Pseudophaeobacter arcticus DSM 23566: one gene and its partner. The protein of the gene in region 2 binds, or shares a complex with, the protein of the main gene of each other region. Links are inferred from orthologs where the notes say so. Each region holds a gene or a part of one and is shown on either strand. Other genes may lie near its edges.

Evidence for each region. The genes of interacting proteins can lie anywhere in the genome.
Region 1: the proteins of ARCT_RS0113570 (region 2) and pnp are in contact, whole or in part, in a cryo-EM structure (PDB 9QH0), measured with the Escherichia coli proteins. The link is inferred for Pseudophaeobacter arcticus DSM 23566 from one-to-one orthologs.

The regions. Positions count from the first base shown.
Region 1 is NZ_KI421507.1:3,580,101-3,587,641, reverse strand. Bases 2,389-5,343 are described here. They hold pnp (polyribonucleotide nucleotidyltransferase), read right to left. Parts: upstream 4,955-5,343; coding sequence 2,822-4,954; downstream 2,389-2,821. Other genes in these bases: ARCT_RS0121800 (PACE efflux transporter), read left to right, coding at 5,261-5,343; ARCT_RS28160 (hypothetical protein), read left to right, coding at 2,557-2,697; ARCT_RS26725 (glycosyltransferase family 25 protein), read right to left, coding at 2,389-2,398. Also shown: ARCT_RS0121825 (peroxiredoxin), read left to right, coding at 98-751; ARCT_RS0121820 (FkbM family methyltransferase), read left to right, coding at 970-1,629; more of ARCT_RS26725, read right to left, coding at 1,649-2,388; more of ARCT_RS0121800, read left to right, coding at 5,344-5,689; ARCT_RS0121795 (ArsR/SmtB family transcription factor), read right to left, coding at 5,686-6,012; ARCT_RS0121790 (pyridoxal phosphate-dependent decarboxylase family protein), read left to right, coding at 6,071-7,426; ARCT_RS28155 (hypothetical protein), read right to left, coding at 7,529-7,541. UniProt on the Escherichia coli protein: Involved in mRNA degradation. Catalyzes the phosphorolysis of single-stranded polyribonucleotides processively in the 3'- to 5'-direction. Also involved, along with RNase II, in tRNA processing.
Region 2 is NZ_KI421507.1:1,984,427-1,992,620, reverse strand. What follows is about bases 1-3,608. They hold ARCT_RS0113570 (Rne/Rng family ribonuclease), read left to right. Parts: upstream 1-348; coding sequence 349-3,408; downstream 3,409-3,608. Other genes in these bases: ARCT_RS0113565 (nuclear transport factor 2 family protein), read left to right, coding at 3,506-3,608. In the rest of the region: more of ARCT_RS0113565, read left to right, coding at 3,609-3,901; ARCT_RS0113560 (sulfurtransferase TusA family protein), read right to left, coding at 3,970-4,215; ARCT_RS0113555 (cytochrome c biogenesis CcdA family protein), read left to right, coding at 4,332-5,084; ARCT_RS0113550 (hypothetical protein), read left to right, coding at 5,308-6,618; ARCT_RS0113545 (cytochrome P450), read left to right, coding at 6,615-8,042; ARCT_RS0113540 (ribbon-helix-helix domain-containing protein), read right to left, coding at 8,033-8,194. UniProt on the Escherichia coli protein: Endoribonuclease that plays a central role in RNA processing and decay. Required for the maturation of 5S and 16S rRNAs and the majority of tRNAs. Also involved in the degradation of most mRNAs.

The DNA.
Region 1 (7,541 bases), 1.6 Mb from region 2 along the record:
CTTTTGGGCTGGCCAATCCAGCCTCGGGCTGTAACGTTGCGGCATCACTGACTGCGGGCTGCCTTGCGGTCGGCAATAGACATGAGAGGAGACCGTCATGGGTTTGCGTATTAATGATGTAGTTCCAAATTTCACGGCTGACACCGACCAGGGAGAGATCACTTTTCACGATTGGATCGGCGACAGCTGGGCGATTCTGTTTTCCCACCCCAAGGATTTCACCCCGGTCTGCACCACCGAGTTTTCGGCTGTTGCACAGCTGAGCGAGGAATGGGCCAAGCGCGGCACCAAGGTGATTGGCGTTTCCGTTGATGGGGTTGAGGATCACAAAAAGTGGAAGGGCGACATTGAGAAATACGGCAATGCGGCTGCGGGTTTTCCGATCATTGCGGATGAAGGCCTGGCGGTCTCCAAAGCCTTTGATATGCTGCCCGCCGAAGCCTATCTGCCCGACGGTCGTACCCCTGCCGACAGCGCCACTGTGCGGTCGGTCTTTATCATTGGGCCGGACAAGCAGCTGAAGCTGTCGATGACCTACCCGATGTCCGTGGGCCGGAACTTTGCCGAAATCCTGCGTGCCCTGGATGGCTTGCAGATGTCCACGGGGAATGGCGTTGCCACCCCGGCCAACTGGATGCCCGGCGAAGATGTGATCATCCCACCCACCGTGTCAAACGAGGACGCCACGGCGAAGTTTGGTACGTTTGAAACCATCTTCCCCTATCTGCGCAAAACCAAAGCGCCTGAATAAGCCGCCGGTTAACAAAGCTGGGCAAGCAAGCCGAGCAATAAATAAAAATGGGCGGGTCAGTCATCTTTTGGCTGGCCTGCGCTGTTCTCACTTGGGCAGTTCGCCACATGTCGGCACCTGTGCCGAGCCCCCTGGAAGCGCCTGTTTGGTTGGCATCTGCCGCAAAACCGCTTATCCGGGGGGATGTGGCTCTGAAGTGATCTGGAAGAGGAAAACAGGTGGCATCTCTTAAGCGTTGGATCGATCTCAAGCGAAACCCGTGGAAGGCGCCGCTGCACAAGGGGATGAAGGCCTGGAAGGCTGACAAGGCCTCGGACAGTCATCTGTTGCAATATGATGACCTGCCACAGCAGCCGGTTGTTCTGGATATCGGCGGCTATGAAGGCGGCTGGAGCGACGTTGTCCTTGCGGTTCGGCCTGCGGCGATCATTCATATTTTTGAGCCCCATCCGGGCTTTGCCAAAGAGCTGCGCCGCAAGTTTTCGACCAATTCAAACATCACGGTCCACGAATGCGCCATTGGTTCAGAGCCTGGACAGATAACACTGAGCGATTCTGCGGATGCCTCCTCTGCCTTTGGGGCAAAGTCAGGCCAGACCTATGTTGCCGAAGTCCGCTCTGTTGCCGATTTCTTTGCCACCTCGGAATTGCAAAGCGTCGATCTGGCCAAGATCAATATCGAAGGCGGGGAATACGACCTGCTGCCGGGATTGATTGATGCCGGGCTCATCGGGCGGATCAAACGCCTTCAGGTGCAGTTTCACCTGTTTGATCCCTCCTGGAGCGCCGATCGGGACGCAATTCGCGCCCAGCTTGCCGCCACCCATTCCTGTGCCTGGTGTTATACCTTCGTCTGGGAGGAGTGGCGCCTGAAATAGGCGCCGTCCAGACAATCTTTCAGGCCGGTTTTCCCAGGTTTCCCGGTTTCCCAGGTCCGTCTATTTGCGGCCGGGCAGAGACCTTTGCCCGGTAGAGGCTGCGTTTGAATTCGCGCGCCAGCTTGCTGCCGGACTTGCGTTTTTGAATGGTGGAGCCGCCGAGCGCCTCGGTTTGTTCCGAGACGCCATTGGGCAGGATGGTCTGGATTTGCTGCTGGTGAATCCAGTGCATCTGCAAAAAGGTATCAACGGGGCGATCCAGCTGTTCGGTGGTGGCCAGCAACCGTTGTGCGGCGGCGCGTCCCACCACCTGTGCAACAGTTTGCAGGCCGATGACCCTGGGCAGGAATAGCTTGCTCTCCCCCTGCTGCGCGTGTTGCGCCACAGGCACCTCCCGGCGCTTGGCTGGCAGCCGGATAAAACTATCGGTACTGGCCTGGTCTTTGATCAGCATCAGCACATCGGCCCAGAGAGCCGGATCAAGCGCCAGATCGTCTTCGACAATCAGCGCATAGTCCCAACCGGCATCGACAATGCGCTGCCAGCAGCGCCGATGCGACAGAAAGCAGCCGATTTCTCCGGGGGAGAGGCGAAAGGGGTAGCTTGGCTTGTGCAGATCACCAGGGTGCAGGATTTCACTGAGATCCGCAGCCACCGCGCGCCCGTTCACGGCCTCGACGACTTCGGCATTGGGGAGCGCAAACAGCAGGTGCTCCACATTGGCGGCACGTTTGCCGCTGTCCGGCATATGAATGATCAGTGAATGCATGGGCTGCATCTACCGCAGAATGCTGCGTTAGAAAAGCGTTCTGGCCGTTGCCAGATGCGGGCGCGGCGGTTTTCCTGTGGAGTGTGGGCGCGGTGTCGAACTAGGGTAGGGGTGACTTTATCAGGCGGGAAGGGAGAGCAATGCGCTGGATCTTGAGTATGGCAGCTGTGGTCCTGGCCGCAGGCGGGATTGCGATCTGGCTCACCTGGCCAAAGGACTGCGCCTGCCTGCCGCTGATCGAAGAAGATGGCGTGGTGATTGATGCGGGTGTGGCGGCCTCGCCAGACTGCCTGTGCTAGGGCCAGTACTAGGGCCTGTACTAGCGCCTGTGCTAGGCGCCCGCCCGGACAGGTAGGGTTTGGGCCGAAAAAAAAGGCCCCAGAGCAGAACTCCGGGGCCTTTCGCAATGGTCAGAAGACGAGATTAGTCTTCTTTTTGCTCAGGAGCCATTTCTTCGCCGGTTTCCTGATTGATCATTTTCATCGACAGGCGGACCTTGCCGCGATCGTCAAAGCCCAAGAGCTTCACTTTCACTTCCTGACCTTCCTTCAGAACATCCGAAGGGTGGTTCAGGCGGCGGTTTTCGATCTGGGACACATGCACCAGGCCGTCGCGCTTGCCAAAGAAGTTCACAAAGGCGCCGAAGTCGACAATTTTGACAACTTTACCGGTGTAGACTTTGCCTTCTTCGGGCTCGGCCACGATGGAATAGATCATGTCGTAGGCTTTCTTGATCGAGTCGCCGTTGGGCGATGCGATCTTGATGATGCCTTCGTCATTGATATCAACCTTGGCGCCGGAAACTTCGACGATCTCGCGGATGACTTTACCGCCGGACCCGATGACTTCACGGATCTTGTCGGTGGGCACCTGCATGGTCTCGATGCGGGGCGCGTGGACCGAGAATTCCGCAGCACCGGACAGTGCTTTGTTCATCTCGCCCAGGATGTGGATACGGCCAGCTTTGGCCTGCTCCAGGGCTTTTTCCATGATCTCGGGCGTGATGCCTGCGATCTTGATGTCCATCTGCAAAGAGGTGATACCTGCTTCGGTACCGGCCACTTTGAAGTCCATGTCGCCGAGGTGATCTTCGTCACCCAGGATGTCGGACAGGATCGCATAAGAACCGTCGTCTTCCAGGATCAGACCCATGGCAACACCAGCAACCGGTGCTTTCAGCGGTACACCCGCATCCATCATCGACAGGGAGCCACCGCAGACCGAAGCCATCGAGGAAGAGCCGTTGGATTCGGTGATCTCGGAGACCACGCGGATGGTGTAGGGGAAGTCGGTTGCCGCAGGCAGAACCGCCTGCAGCGCGCGCCATGCCAGCTTACCATGACCAATTTCACGACGGCCGGGGCCGCCCACACGACCAACTTCACCAACCGAATAGGGAGGGAAGTTATAATGCAGCAGGAAGTTGGATTTGAAGTTGCCGTGCAGCGCGTCGATGAACTGCTCGTCGTCGCCGGTGCCCAAAGTGGTCACAACCAGACCCTGGGTTTCACCACGGGTGAACAGGGCGGAACCGTGGGTCCGTGGCAGCAGGCCGGTTTCCGAGACGATATCGCGGATTTCGTCGGTGGCACGGCCATCGATACGCTTGCCGGTTTTGACAACATCGCCACGCAGAATGCCAGCTTCCAGCTTTTTCATCGCCGAGCCAAGGTTGGCATCGTCCAGCTGCTCTTCGTTCAGAGCGGCCTTGATGGTTTCGCGGGCGGCAGCAACAGCACTGGTGCGCTCTTGCTTGTCGCTGATCGCAAAGGCGGCGCGCATCTCGGTTTCGCCTGCGGCTTTCACAGCCTCATACAAGTCCGAGTAATCAGGCGCAGCAAAGTCAAAGGGCTCTTTTGCCGCTTCTTCCGCCAGCGAGATGATCAGGTCGATCACCGGCTGGATGGCTTCATGGGCGAATTTGACCGCGCCCAGCATTTCGGCTTCCGACAGCTCATAGGCTTCGGATTCAACCATCATCACCGCGTCTTTGGTGCCGGCAACAACCAGATCCAGACGCTGTTCTGGGTTCAGGCGCAGGTCCTGCATATCGTCGACGGTTGGGTTGAGGACGTATTCGCCGCCTTCAAAACCAACGCGGGCCGCTGCGATTGGACCCATGAAAGGCGCACCAGACAGGGTCAGCGCAGCGGAGGCCGCGATCATTGCAACCATGTCCGGGTCATTGACCAGGTCGTGGCTCAGCACGGTGCACATGACCAGAACTTCGTTTTTGAAGCCGGGAACAAACAGCGGGCGGATCGGACGGTCGATCAGGCGCGCAGTCAGTGTTTCTTTTTCGGTTGGGCGCGCTTCGCGCTTGAAGAAACCACCGGGTACTTTACCTGCGGCGTAGTATTTTTCTTGGTAGTGGACTGTCAGAGGAAAGAAGTCCTGACCGGGCTTTTGCTTGCGCGCAAAAGTCACGTTGGCCATAACGCTGGTCTCACCCAGCGTGGCGATGACCGAGCCATCTGCCTGACGGGCAACCTTGCCCGTTTCCAGTGTCAGCGTTTCTTCGCCCCACTGCATAGATTTTTTCGTAACGTTGAACATGTCAGCATCCTAATTGGGAGCACTCCCAGGCGGATCCCGGGTCTCCCGTTGCATATAGCGGCCCCATTGCCGCCGGCCTCTTCCATCTTGCTTTCGCGTGCCGAAGCCGGGCACGTGTCTCAGATAAGCCGCCCATACAGCAGAAAGCTGCCAAAAGAAAGTAAAAGAGGGGCCGGGGGTGGTCTTGCGGTCAAAACAACCCGCGATATAGTGCCGGGGTGAGAGGACGACCTCCCCCGCGACAGCGGGACAGCGCACGGGACGGCCCGGTTCAACGCCATCTTGGCCAGAGGACAGGGGCAGCATATGCGCAGCACAGCAGATCGGATCCGCCACGCGGTGAGTTTTGAAATCGTCGGATTGTTGACCGCTACCCCCCTGGGTTCCTGGGCTTTTGGCCTTGAAATGCATGCAATTGGTGTTGTGGCTTTGGTGGTGGCGACGGTGGCGACCCTGTGGAACTATGCCTTCAACCTCTGCTTTGATCGCGCCATGATGCGCTGGCTGGGTCACACTGGGAAATCGGTCCTGTTGCGTATCTTTCACGCGGTGCTCTTTGAGACCGGCCTGCTGGCAATATCGCTGCCGTTTATCGCTTGGTATCTGCAGATCGGGCTGTGGACCGCCTTGATGATGGACCTTGGCTTTGCCGGGTTTTATCTCGTCTATGCCTTTGTCTACAACTGGGCCTACGATCTGCTGTTCCCAATTCCGGCGCAGCTGACCACCGACTAACGCGCCTCGCTGGCGCTGGTGAAGCTGGTGGCGATCTGTTTCAGCGCCGCCTGGTTTGCCTTGTAGAATACCCAGTTCTTGATCTTTTTTGAGCTCACCAATCCGGCCTGCTCCAGGCTTTTCATGTGGCTGGTCACGGTTGGCTGGCTGAGGCCGGTTTTGTCGGTGATAAAGCCAACACACACACCATCCTCCACCAGATCACCATCGCGCTGCGGCGGGAAATGGCTTGGGGGGTCCAGCAGCCAATCCATGATCTGAACCCGGTGAGGATTGGCCAGGGCGCGCAGCGCGGCAAGATGGGTGACGAGCGGCTTGTTCATATAGTAAATCTTCTATATAGATTATTCTCGATATTGAATCGGATAGGGAGAGACTGCCATGGATGAGGATCAGTTGCTACAGGAAGCCGACAGGCGTGGCCGCACCTATGTGGCGGGTGCCGAGACCCGTCGGGTTTTTCCCAGTGACCAGGATATTGCCGCGCTTGCAGGGTTTGATGAGGCTCTGCCCGACCAGGGGCGCGCCGCTGCGGAAACCATTGCCTTGATGGATGATCTTGGCTCACCGGCCACAGTGGCCTCCAACGGGCCGAACTATTTTGGCTTTGTCATTGGTGCCAGCCTGCCGGTGGCGGCAGCGGCGGAACGTCTGGCGCTTGCCTGGGATCAATGCGCCTCGGCCGAGGATGGCAGCCCGGCGGCCTATGCCCTTGAACAGCAGGCCAGCAAGTGGCTGCTGGAGATCCTGGACTTGCCGCGCAGCAGTGCCGTGGCCTTTGGCACCTCCGCCACTGCCTGTGGGCTCAGCTGTCTGGCTGCTGCCCGGGCCGAACTCTTGGCGCGGCAGGGCTGGGATGTGGTGAATGATGGGCTGCATGGCGCACCCGAGGTCAAGGTGGTGGTGGCGGCCAGCACCCATGTCACGGTGCGCAAAGCGCTGCAGGTGCTGGGCTTTGGCTGGAACCGGGTGATCAAGGCGCCGGTGGATGACCAGGGGCGGATCCTGCCGGACCAGTTGCCGGACATGGATGCCACAACCCTGCTGGTGTTGCAGGCCGGCGAGGTCAACACGGGCGAGTTTGACGATTTTGCCAGGCTCATTCCCGGTGCCAAGGCCGCCGGGGCCTGGGTGCATGTGGATGGTGCCTTTGGGCTCTGGGCCCGTGCCGCGCCGGGGTTGCGCGATTTGACCAAGGGGATCGAAGGCGCCGACAGTTGGACCACCGATGGCCACAAATGGCTCAACACGCCCTATGACGGTGCCATGGCGATTTGCCGGGACCCGCAGGCGCTGGCCCGGGTGATGAACAGCGATGCCGCCTATTCCACCGCTTCGGCGGAGGCGCAAAAGAACCTGACGCTGGAATTCTCGCGTCGGGCGCGCGGCATTCCGGTCTGGGCAGCGCTGCGCAGCCTGGGCAAGGCGGGGGTGGCAGATCTGGTCGCAGGCCATCACAATCAGGCCCGGCGCATTTGTGCGGCCCTGGAGGAGGCGGGGTTTGAGGTGTTGAACCGGGTGGTGCTCAATCAGGTCCTGGTGCGCGGCAGGGATGATGCTGCAACCGAGGCCATTTTGCAGAAAGTTCAGCAAAGTGGTACCTCCTGGTTTGGTGGCACCCTCTGGCAAGGTCGCCCGGCATTCCGCATCAGCCTATCCTCCTTTCGCACACAGGACAGCCATGTGGACCAGCTCATCACTCTCTTGCTGGGGATTGGCGCCAGGGGAGACGGCTGATCGGCAATATGCAGAGGGGCAGTGCACAAACCGATTGCGCGGCGGCTGGGCGGGCCATTCAGGAATCCTTGGCTCGGCCTGATCTGATTTGAAGGACAAGCCCTAGGCGCTGGGC
Region 2 (8,194 bases):
CTTTTGACTGGCGTGATCCGACATCGGAACAACCCGACATCGGAATGAACCGAAAAGGCGAGATAGACCGATTGGCTCCGAATTCATACGGAGCAGCTAAGCGCCTCTTTGATCAATCAAAGAGGAATAACAAGGCAGGCAACGGGTCCTCCCGACCTGTCGGAGAAGAAACGCGATGACGCGCGCGCGAGCGAAGAGCATACAGGCACGAGGACCGGACATAAGTTCCAGGGCCATCTCCTGTAGTGCGCCGTCCCAGATCGCCCTGACAAGACACCCCCCGATACATGCGCGGCCTCCTGATAAGGGGAGGCTTGCGTCTGCGCAGGGCTGGTGCACCAAGGAAACATGGCAAAGAAGATGCTTATCGATGCCACCCACGCGGAAGAAACTCGCGTTGTGGTGGTCGACGGAAACAAGGTTGAGGAGTTCGACTTTGAATCCGAGAACAAACGCCAGCTAGCTGGCAATATTTATCTGGCAAAAGTCACACGGGTCGAGCCTTCGCTACAGGCCGCCTTTGTGGAATATGGCGGCAACCGTCATGGCTTTCTGGCCTTTTCGGAAATCCACCCAGACTATTATCAGATCCCGGTTGCTGACCGCGAAGCCCTGATGGAAGAAGAGCGCGCCTATGCGGAAGCACAGCGTGCCCGTGAAGAGGACGACGAGGCCAAGCCGTCACGGTCGCGCTCTCGGAGCCGCAAAAGCTCCCGGCCCAAGGCCGCCAAGGTCTCCTCTGGGGACGCGGTTGAAACCAAAGAGGTTGCTCCAGCTACATCTGCCGCTGAAGCCGGTGCCGACACTCCCGCAGTTGTGGAAATCGCCGGTATGGAAACCATCGATCTGGTGGAGGAAATGGCGCGCGATGAGGCCAAGCTGGCCGAAGTTCCCGAAGGCTCATCGCCGATGGAACGGGTCGCTGACACACCCGTAGAAGAGCCCTCCAGCCCGGAAGAGGCCAGCCAAGACGCTGCGGGCGAAACCGCCACAGCCGAGGCGCCAGAACAAGAGGCAACTGAACAGGGCGCAGCTGCGCAAGCCGCTGCTGAACCCACAGCAGAGGCCACCGCCGAGGCTGACACTGACAAAGAGGCAAGCGACGAGACCGGCGAAAACGGAGCGCAGGCCGAAGCCCGTGCCGATGCCAGCTCCAAAGACGAAAGCATTGAATCGGTTGCCGACGAAGACGACAGCGAAGACATTCGCCCGGCCCGCAAGCCGCGTCCACGTCGTTATAAAATTCAAGAAGTCATCAAGGTCCGTCAAATCCTGCTGGTCCAGGTTGTCAAAGAAGAGCGCGGCAACAAGGGTGCTGCTCTCACAACCTATCTGTCGCTGGCAGGGCGCTACTGCGTCTTGATGCCCAATACCGCGCGCGGTGGCGGTATCAGCCGCAAGATCACCAATGCCGTTGACCGCAAAAAACTGAAAGACATCGCCACCGAAATCGACGTGCCATCGGGTGCGGGCCTTATTGTGCGCACAGCCGGTGCCAAGCGCACCAAGGCAGAAATCAAGCGCGACTATGAATATCTGCAGCGGCTCTGGGAACAGATCCGCGAGCTGACGCTGAAAAGCATCGCCCCCGCCAAGATTTACGAAGAGGGCGACCTGATCAAACGGTCGATCCGCGATCTCTATAATCGTGAGATTGACGAGGTGCTGGTTGAGGGCGAGCGCGGCTATCGCATCGCCAAGGACTTCATGAAAATGATCATGCCGTCCCACGCCAAGAACGTAAAAAACTATCAGGAAACCCTGCCGCTTTTTGCGCGGTTCCAGGTCGAAAGCTATCTTGGTGGTATGTTCAACCCCACGGTGCAGCTGAAATCGGGCGGCTATATCGTGATCGACACCACCGAGGCTTTGGTGGCAGTTGACGTGAACTCTGGTCGGGCGACAAAACAGTCCTCGATCGAGGAAACCGCGCTCAACACCAACCTGGAGGCCGCCGAAGAGGTGGCCCGCCAACTGCGCCTGCGTGATCTCGCCGGTCTGATTGTCATCGACTTCATCGACATGGATGAGCGTAAGAACAACGCCGCCGTTGAAAATCGCATGAAGGACAAGCTGAAGACGGATCGCGCCCGCATTCAGGTTGGGCGTATTTCGGGCTTTGGCCTGATGGAAATGTCGCGTCAGCGTCTGCGTCCCGGCATGATCGAGGCCACAACCGCGCCGTGCCCACATTGCCACGGCACCGGCCTGATCCGCTCCGACGATAGCATGGCGCTGTCGATCCTGCGCCAGATCGAGGAAGAAGGCACGCGCCGCCGCTCGCGCGAGGTTCTGGTACGTTGCCCGATTGATATCGCCAACTATCTGATGAACCAGAAGCGTGAACATATCGCGCAGATCGAAGCCCGCTACGGCATGTCGGTCCGCATCGAAGGGGATGCGCATCTGGTCAGCCCTGATTTCACGCTGGAGAAATTCAAAACGGCCACCCGCGTGGTGACTGTTCCTGAAGCGCCCGTTGTGTCGGCGGACACCTCCCTTATGGCGCAGATCGACGCTGATGAGGCTGAGGCCGAGGCGGATGCCGAGGTCGCAGAGGAAGAACAGCCTCGGGAGGCGGTCACTGAATCTGAAGAGACCGAGACCAGTGGCGAGGACAAGCCCAAGCGCAAACGGCGTCGGCGTCGGCGTCGCAAGTCCGGCAATGGCGGTGAAAACTACGACAGTGACAGCAACGGGACCGAAGCTGGCGACAGCTCTGAAGCTGGATCTGAAGGGGAAACCAAACCCGACTCCGAGGCAGGTGAAGAGGCCGAGTCTGAAGAGAAAAAACCAACCCGCACCCGGACCCGTACCCGTGGTGGACGCTCGCGCAGCAAGAAAAGCGAAGAGACCACAGCTGAGGCGACGCAGAGTGCAGAGGCCCCTGCGGCAGAGGCTGGGGACACTGCCAGCGTTGCGGCAGAAACCACACCTGTGAGCGAAGCCGAAACAAGCAGCAAAAACGAGGCTGAGGCCGTAGCGGCCCCCGCATCTGAAAAGGCGGCTCCGGCTGAGGGTACTGTAACAGAAGACGCGGTCTCTGAACCTGAGGTCTCTGAACCTGCGGTTTCTGAGACTGCGGCGTCAGAAGCTCCGGCAGAGGACGTTGTTGCAAAAGCAGCAACTGAGCCTCAACCAGCCGAAGCAACCGCGCCGGAGGTGGATGAAGCCGCCGCCGCAGAGGTTTCCGTTGAAGACCCCCCTGCAGCGGAGCCTGCTGAGCAGGAGCCTGTTGCCGAGACTGTTGCCGCGCCGGACGTGACGGCCCTGCCAGAGGTCACTGAAACGCCTGCAGCAGAAGCCGCGCCGGAACCCGCAGCGCCTGCGGAAGTGGAAGTGGTTGCAGAGCCAGAACCATCCGCCCCACCCAAGCCCAAGCGGCGCGGATGGTGGTCTATCGGATAAGACAAAAGGCGACCCCCAGGGGTCGCCTTTTTTGTTTCTGCCGGAGTTTATGACGCTGGCGAAATGGCAAACAAACCCGCAGCACATGGGGGCCGTGATGATGACGAACAACGGGCATTCTGGATTGTTGACTGAGATCCTGGAGCAGGAAACACGGGTCTGGCAGGCCCTGGTCGATGGCAATCCAGAAGCAGACAAGGCCGCGCTCCACGCTGATTTTCTGGGCGTCTACCCCAGCGGTTTTGCCACCCGGGCCGAACATTGCGATCAACTGCAAGCAGGGCCGACTGTCAGCTCATTTGAGCTCACCGAGCCCAGGCTCTTGCAGATGGGCAAGGATCATGTCTGCCTGTCCTATTTGGCACTGTATCAGCGCCCCGGAACCGCCAGCAGAGATGCGATGTATGTGTCATCCATCTGGCAGCGGCAGGGGCAGGGCTGGCTGAACCTGTTTAGCCAGGACACGCCAACTGCGGGATCAATACCTGTCTGAGCCAGTCTGAGCCAGCGAGGCCGCTTTGGTTGGGATCCAGCTGACCGGGGGTGGCCGGGGGCTGCTGGTTAGCCGGTTTTGCGAATTTGGTAGATCTGATGGTCATCCTGGCTGGTTTGCCCAAGAAAATCATGGCCAGATTCGGCGCAGAAATGCGGGATGTCGATAATGGCTGCCGGATCATCTGCAAGAACCTGCAAGACCGCGCCGGGCGCCATGTCTTTCAGGCGTTTGCGCGCTTTTAGCACGGGCAGGGGGCAGAGCAGGCCAATGGCATCCAGGGTGGCATCGCTATCGGTAGGGAAATCAGTCATGCTTATCCAGATAAGCCGCCGCTCACGCGCTGTCCACAAGGATGTGACCAATGCGCCTCGTGACCTTTGGCACTGGCTGGTCTATGGGTCGTCAACGCCTGTATTAGGGGAACGAGATGTTTGGAATTGAGATCATAGATGCAGCGCTTTTGCCTGCAATGTTTGTGGCGCTCCTGGGGGGATTGGTCAGCTTTTTGTCGCCCTGTGTGCTGCCAATTGTACCGCCCTATCTCGCCTATATGAGCGGCGTCTCGATTGGCGAGATGCAGGGAACTGCCGCTGCACGGCGCAAGGTAATTCTGTCGGCGCTGTTTTTTGTTCTGGGGCTGTCGACAGTGTTCTTGCTGCTGGGCTTCACCGCCTCATTCTTTGGTGCCTTTGTGCTGCAAAATCAGGAGCTTTTCGCCCAGGCTTCGGGTGTTGTGGTGATCATCTTTGGCCTGCACTTCCTGTCCGTGTTCCGCATTCCCATCCTGGACCGCGAGGCGCGGGTTGATGCCGGTCAGGCCGGTGGATCGGTGCTGGGGGCCTATGTGCTGGGGCTGGCCTTTGCCTTTGGCTGGACGCCCTGCATTGGCCCGCAATTGGGGGCGATCCTGTCGCTTGCTGCATCCGAGGCCTCGGTCAGTCGCGGCACCTTGTTGTTGGGGATCTATGCGCTTGGCCTTGGGGTGCCGTTTTTGTTGGCGGCGATCTTCCTGAACCGTTCGATGGTGGTGATGAACCGGATGAAGCGCCATATGGGCCTGATCGAAAAACTCATGGGCGGGCTGTTGCTTTTGGTGGGCTTTATGCTGGTCACCGGGCTGTTCTCGACCTTCTCCTGGTGGTTGCTCGAAGCCTTTCCGTTCCTTGCCACTCTGGGCTAAGCCGCAGGCGACCATTGCGGATCTTTCGCCAAACCTTCCTCTGGGTGCCGCCAGTGGGAGGTTTTTTTCTTTGTACACAGGCAGGCCCGGTCTTCGTCCAGCCATAGCTCAGCTATAGCCCAGTCTTGGTCCAGTCTCGGCCTTACTCTGGCCGGAAATCTCGACTACTCTGGCGTCAAAGACGACGAGGCCAGGAAATGAGGCCAAAGAACGAGGCCAGGGAATGGACAGCATAGTGCGGGGCACAATCGGGCAGGAGGCACAGGGCAGGCCAGATGACCCAGCCACGCCGGTGCGGGCGCGGCGGGTATTTTATATCCCCGGTTATGATCCCATACACCCCCGCCGCTACCGCGAGCTGTACCGCAAGGAATCTGCCGCTCAGGCAGAGCTGAGCAACTATCGGATCTCTTTGCAGCCGCAGGTTCCTGCCCGCAAAGGCGCAGGGCAGCGCCCCTACGGCTGGCAGGTCACGGGTGAGATCGACGGGCAGCGGGTGCAAACCGAGTTCAGCGTGCTTGTCTGGTCCGATATTGTGCGCGACAGCATGGATGCCTCGATTGTGGGAACCTATCTGCAACTGATCCGTACCGCCTGGATCTACATAGCCTCTGGCACGTTGGGCCGCCTTATGCAGCTGCGCAAAGGCCCGGTGATTGCCGCGCTCTACCCGGTTGGAATGCTGCTGGTGCAGGCGCTCCTGGCCTTGCTGCTGCTCTGGGCCTGTGGGGCTGCATGGGCGGCGGCTATGGCGCGGCTCATGGGTCAGGTGCCCTGGTTCGCCCTGCTGCCCGGCTGGGGCGTTGGCGTTGTGGCGGCGGGGGCTTTGCTCAGATGGTTCAAACAGCAGGACGGCAAGTTCTTTGCCTATTATCTGATGCATGACTACGCCTATTCGGCAGCTTCGCGCGGGGAAAACCCACCAGAGTTGGAGGCGCGGATTGCTGCCTTTAAACAAGAGATCGCGGCGGCCTTGGTTGCGGGTGATATTGATGAAATATTGGTGGTTGGCCATTCCTCGGGGGCGCATGTCGGGGTGTCGGTTCTGGCGGATCTCATCCGCGTGGGGCTGCCAGAGATATACCCCGAAATCGGCTTTCTGACCCTGGGCCAGGTGGTGCCGATGGTGTCTTTCCTGCCCCGTGCCAGCCGGTTGCGCAGCGATCTGCAATATCTGTCACGGCGCGATGAAATTGCTTGGATTGATGTTTCGGCACCGGGCGATGGCTGCGCCTTTGCGCTGTGTGATCCGGTTGCGGTGAGCGGCGTTGCGCCAGCGGGTAAACGCTGGCCGCTGGTGTTTTCCGCCGCCTTCACCCAGACGCTGAGCCCGGCGCGGTGGGCCGCGCTGCGCTGGCGGTTTTTCCGCCTGCATTTCCAATATCTTTGCGCTTTTGACCAACCTGGCGACTATGACTATTTCCGCATCACAGCGGGGGCACAAACGCTGCGGCAGCGCTATAAAACACGCAGGGCCTCTGCCAGCCGGATTGATGTGCCTGTGTCCAAATATACCTCGGTGTCGCCAGAATGAGCGCGCCTGACCATAAACCCGGCCCCCAGCCAAAACCAGAGGTGCCCAGGCCCCAGCCGCCAAAACCACAGGCGCGCCCTGTGCGTGTGTCATTGTGGCGCTATGTGCGGCTGTTTCGCGACGATATCCTGTCGGCGCAACCGGCCAAGCTCTATCGGGCCTGGATGGCCGAATTCCGCGCCCCGAGTTTTCGTTCCTTTCTGATCAACCAGCCGGATTTGATCAAGCGGGTGCTGAAAGAAGAGCCTGATGTCTTCCCCAAATCCGACCGCATTGCCGAGGGGCTAAAGCCGCTGCTGGGGAATTCTGTCTTCCTGACCAATGGTGAGACCTGGAAACGCCAGCGCCGCATCATTGATCCCGCGTTTGAAGGTGGTCGGCTCAAGGCGACCTATCCGGCGATGCGGGCTGCGGCTGACTCGGCCATTGTGCGGTTGCAGCGCCAGGTCGGGCAGGGCGCAAAGATCGAGGCCGAAGAGATCACCAGCCATGTGGCGGCGGATGTGATTTTCCGCACCCTGTTTTCAATCCCGATCGAAAACGAAGTGGCGGGGGAGGTCTTTACCCGCTTTCGCAATTATCAGCGCAGCCAACCCCTGTTGAACCTGGCGGCCTTTGTGCCGCTCCCCAAATGGATGCCCCGGTTCTTTCGTCGCGGCACCCGCCCCAATGCCAAAGTGATCCGGGCCCTGATCACCAAGCTGACCGAAGCCCGCATGGCGGCGATCAAGGCCGGGACCGCCCCAGAGGATCTGGCGACCAAAATCATGACCACCTGCGATCCTGACACTGGTGAGCGGTTCGACGCGCAGGAGATGGTGGATCAGGTGGCGATCTTCTTTCTTGCCGGCCATGAAACCAGCGCCTCCGCGCTGGCCTGGACGCTTTACCTGATGGGGCTTTACCCGGACTGGCAAGACCAGCTGGTTCTGGAGGCTGAGGCGCTGGAGGATGAAAATTTTAGCGCCATATCAAAGCTGCGCCTGTCGCGGGACGTGTTTCGCGAGGCGTTGCGGCTCTACCCTCCGGTGCCGATGATGGTGCGCGAGGCCAGTTGCCCGGTGACCTTCCGCAACCGGTTGGTGCCAAAGGGGGCGCAGATCGTGCTGAGCCCCTGGCATCTGCACCGGCACGAGCGGCTGTGGGACAACCCGGACGGATTTGACCCCAGCCGCTGGCAAACGGAGAATGGTAAACAATGCCAGCGCGAGGCCTATATCCCGTTCTCGGCAGGGCCACGCGTCTGCCCCGGCGCCGGATTTGCCATGGTGGAGGGGCCGCTGATCCTGTCGCTGATCCTGCGGCATTTCAAAATCACCTGCAAATCCGGCGCCGAGCCGGTGCCAGTGGCGCATCTGACCGTGCGATCAAAAAACGGCATCTGGCTGCAGTTTACCCCGCGCGGCGAGGCAGATCAGTCCTGAGCGGCGAGCCGCGCTTGCAGATCACGCAGGACAAACAGGCGAATGGCTGAGGCCAGGCCGCAGTCAGCGCCGCGCACCTCATCAATTTCGGCTGCTAACTCATTGATTGGGCGATTTGTTCTTGCTGCGATCTGGCGAAACTCCAGCCAGAA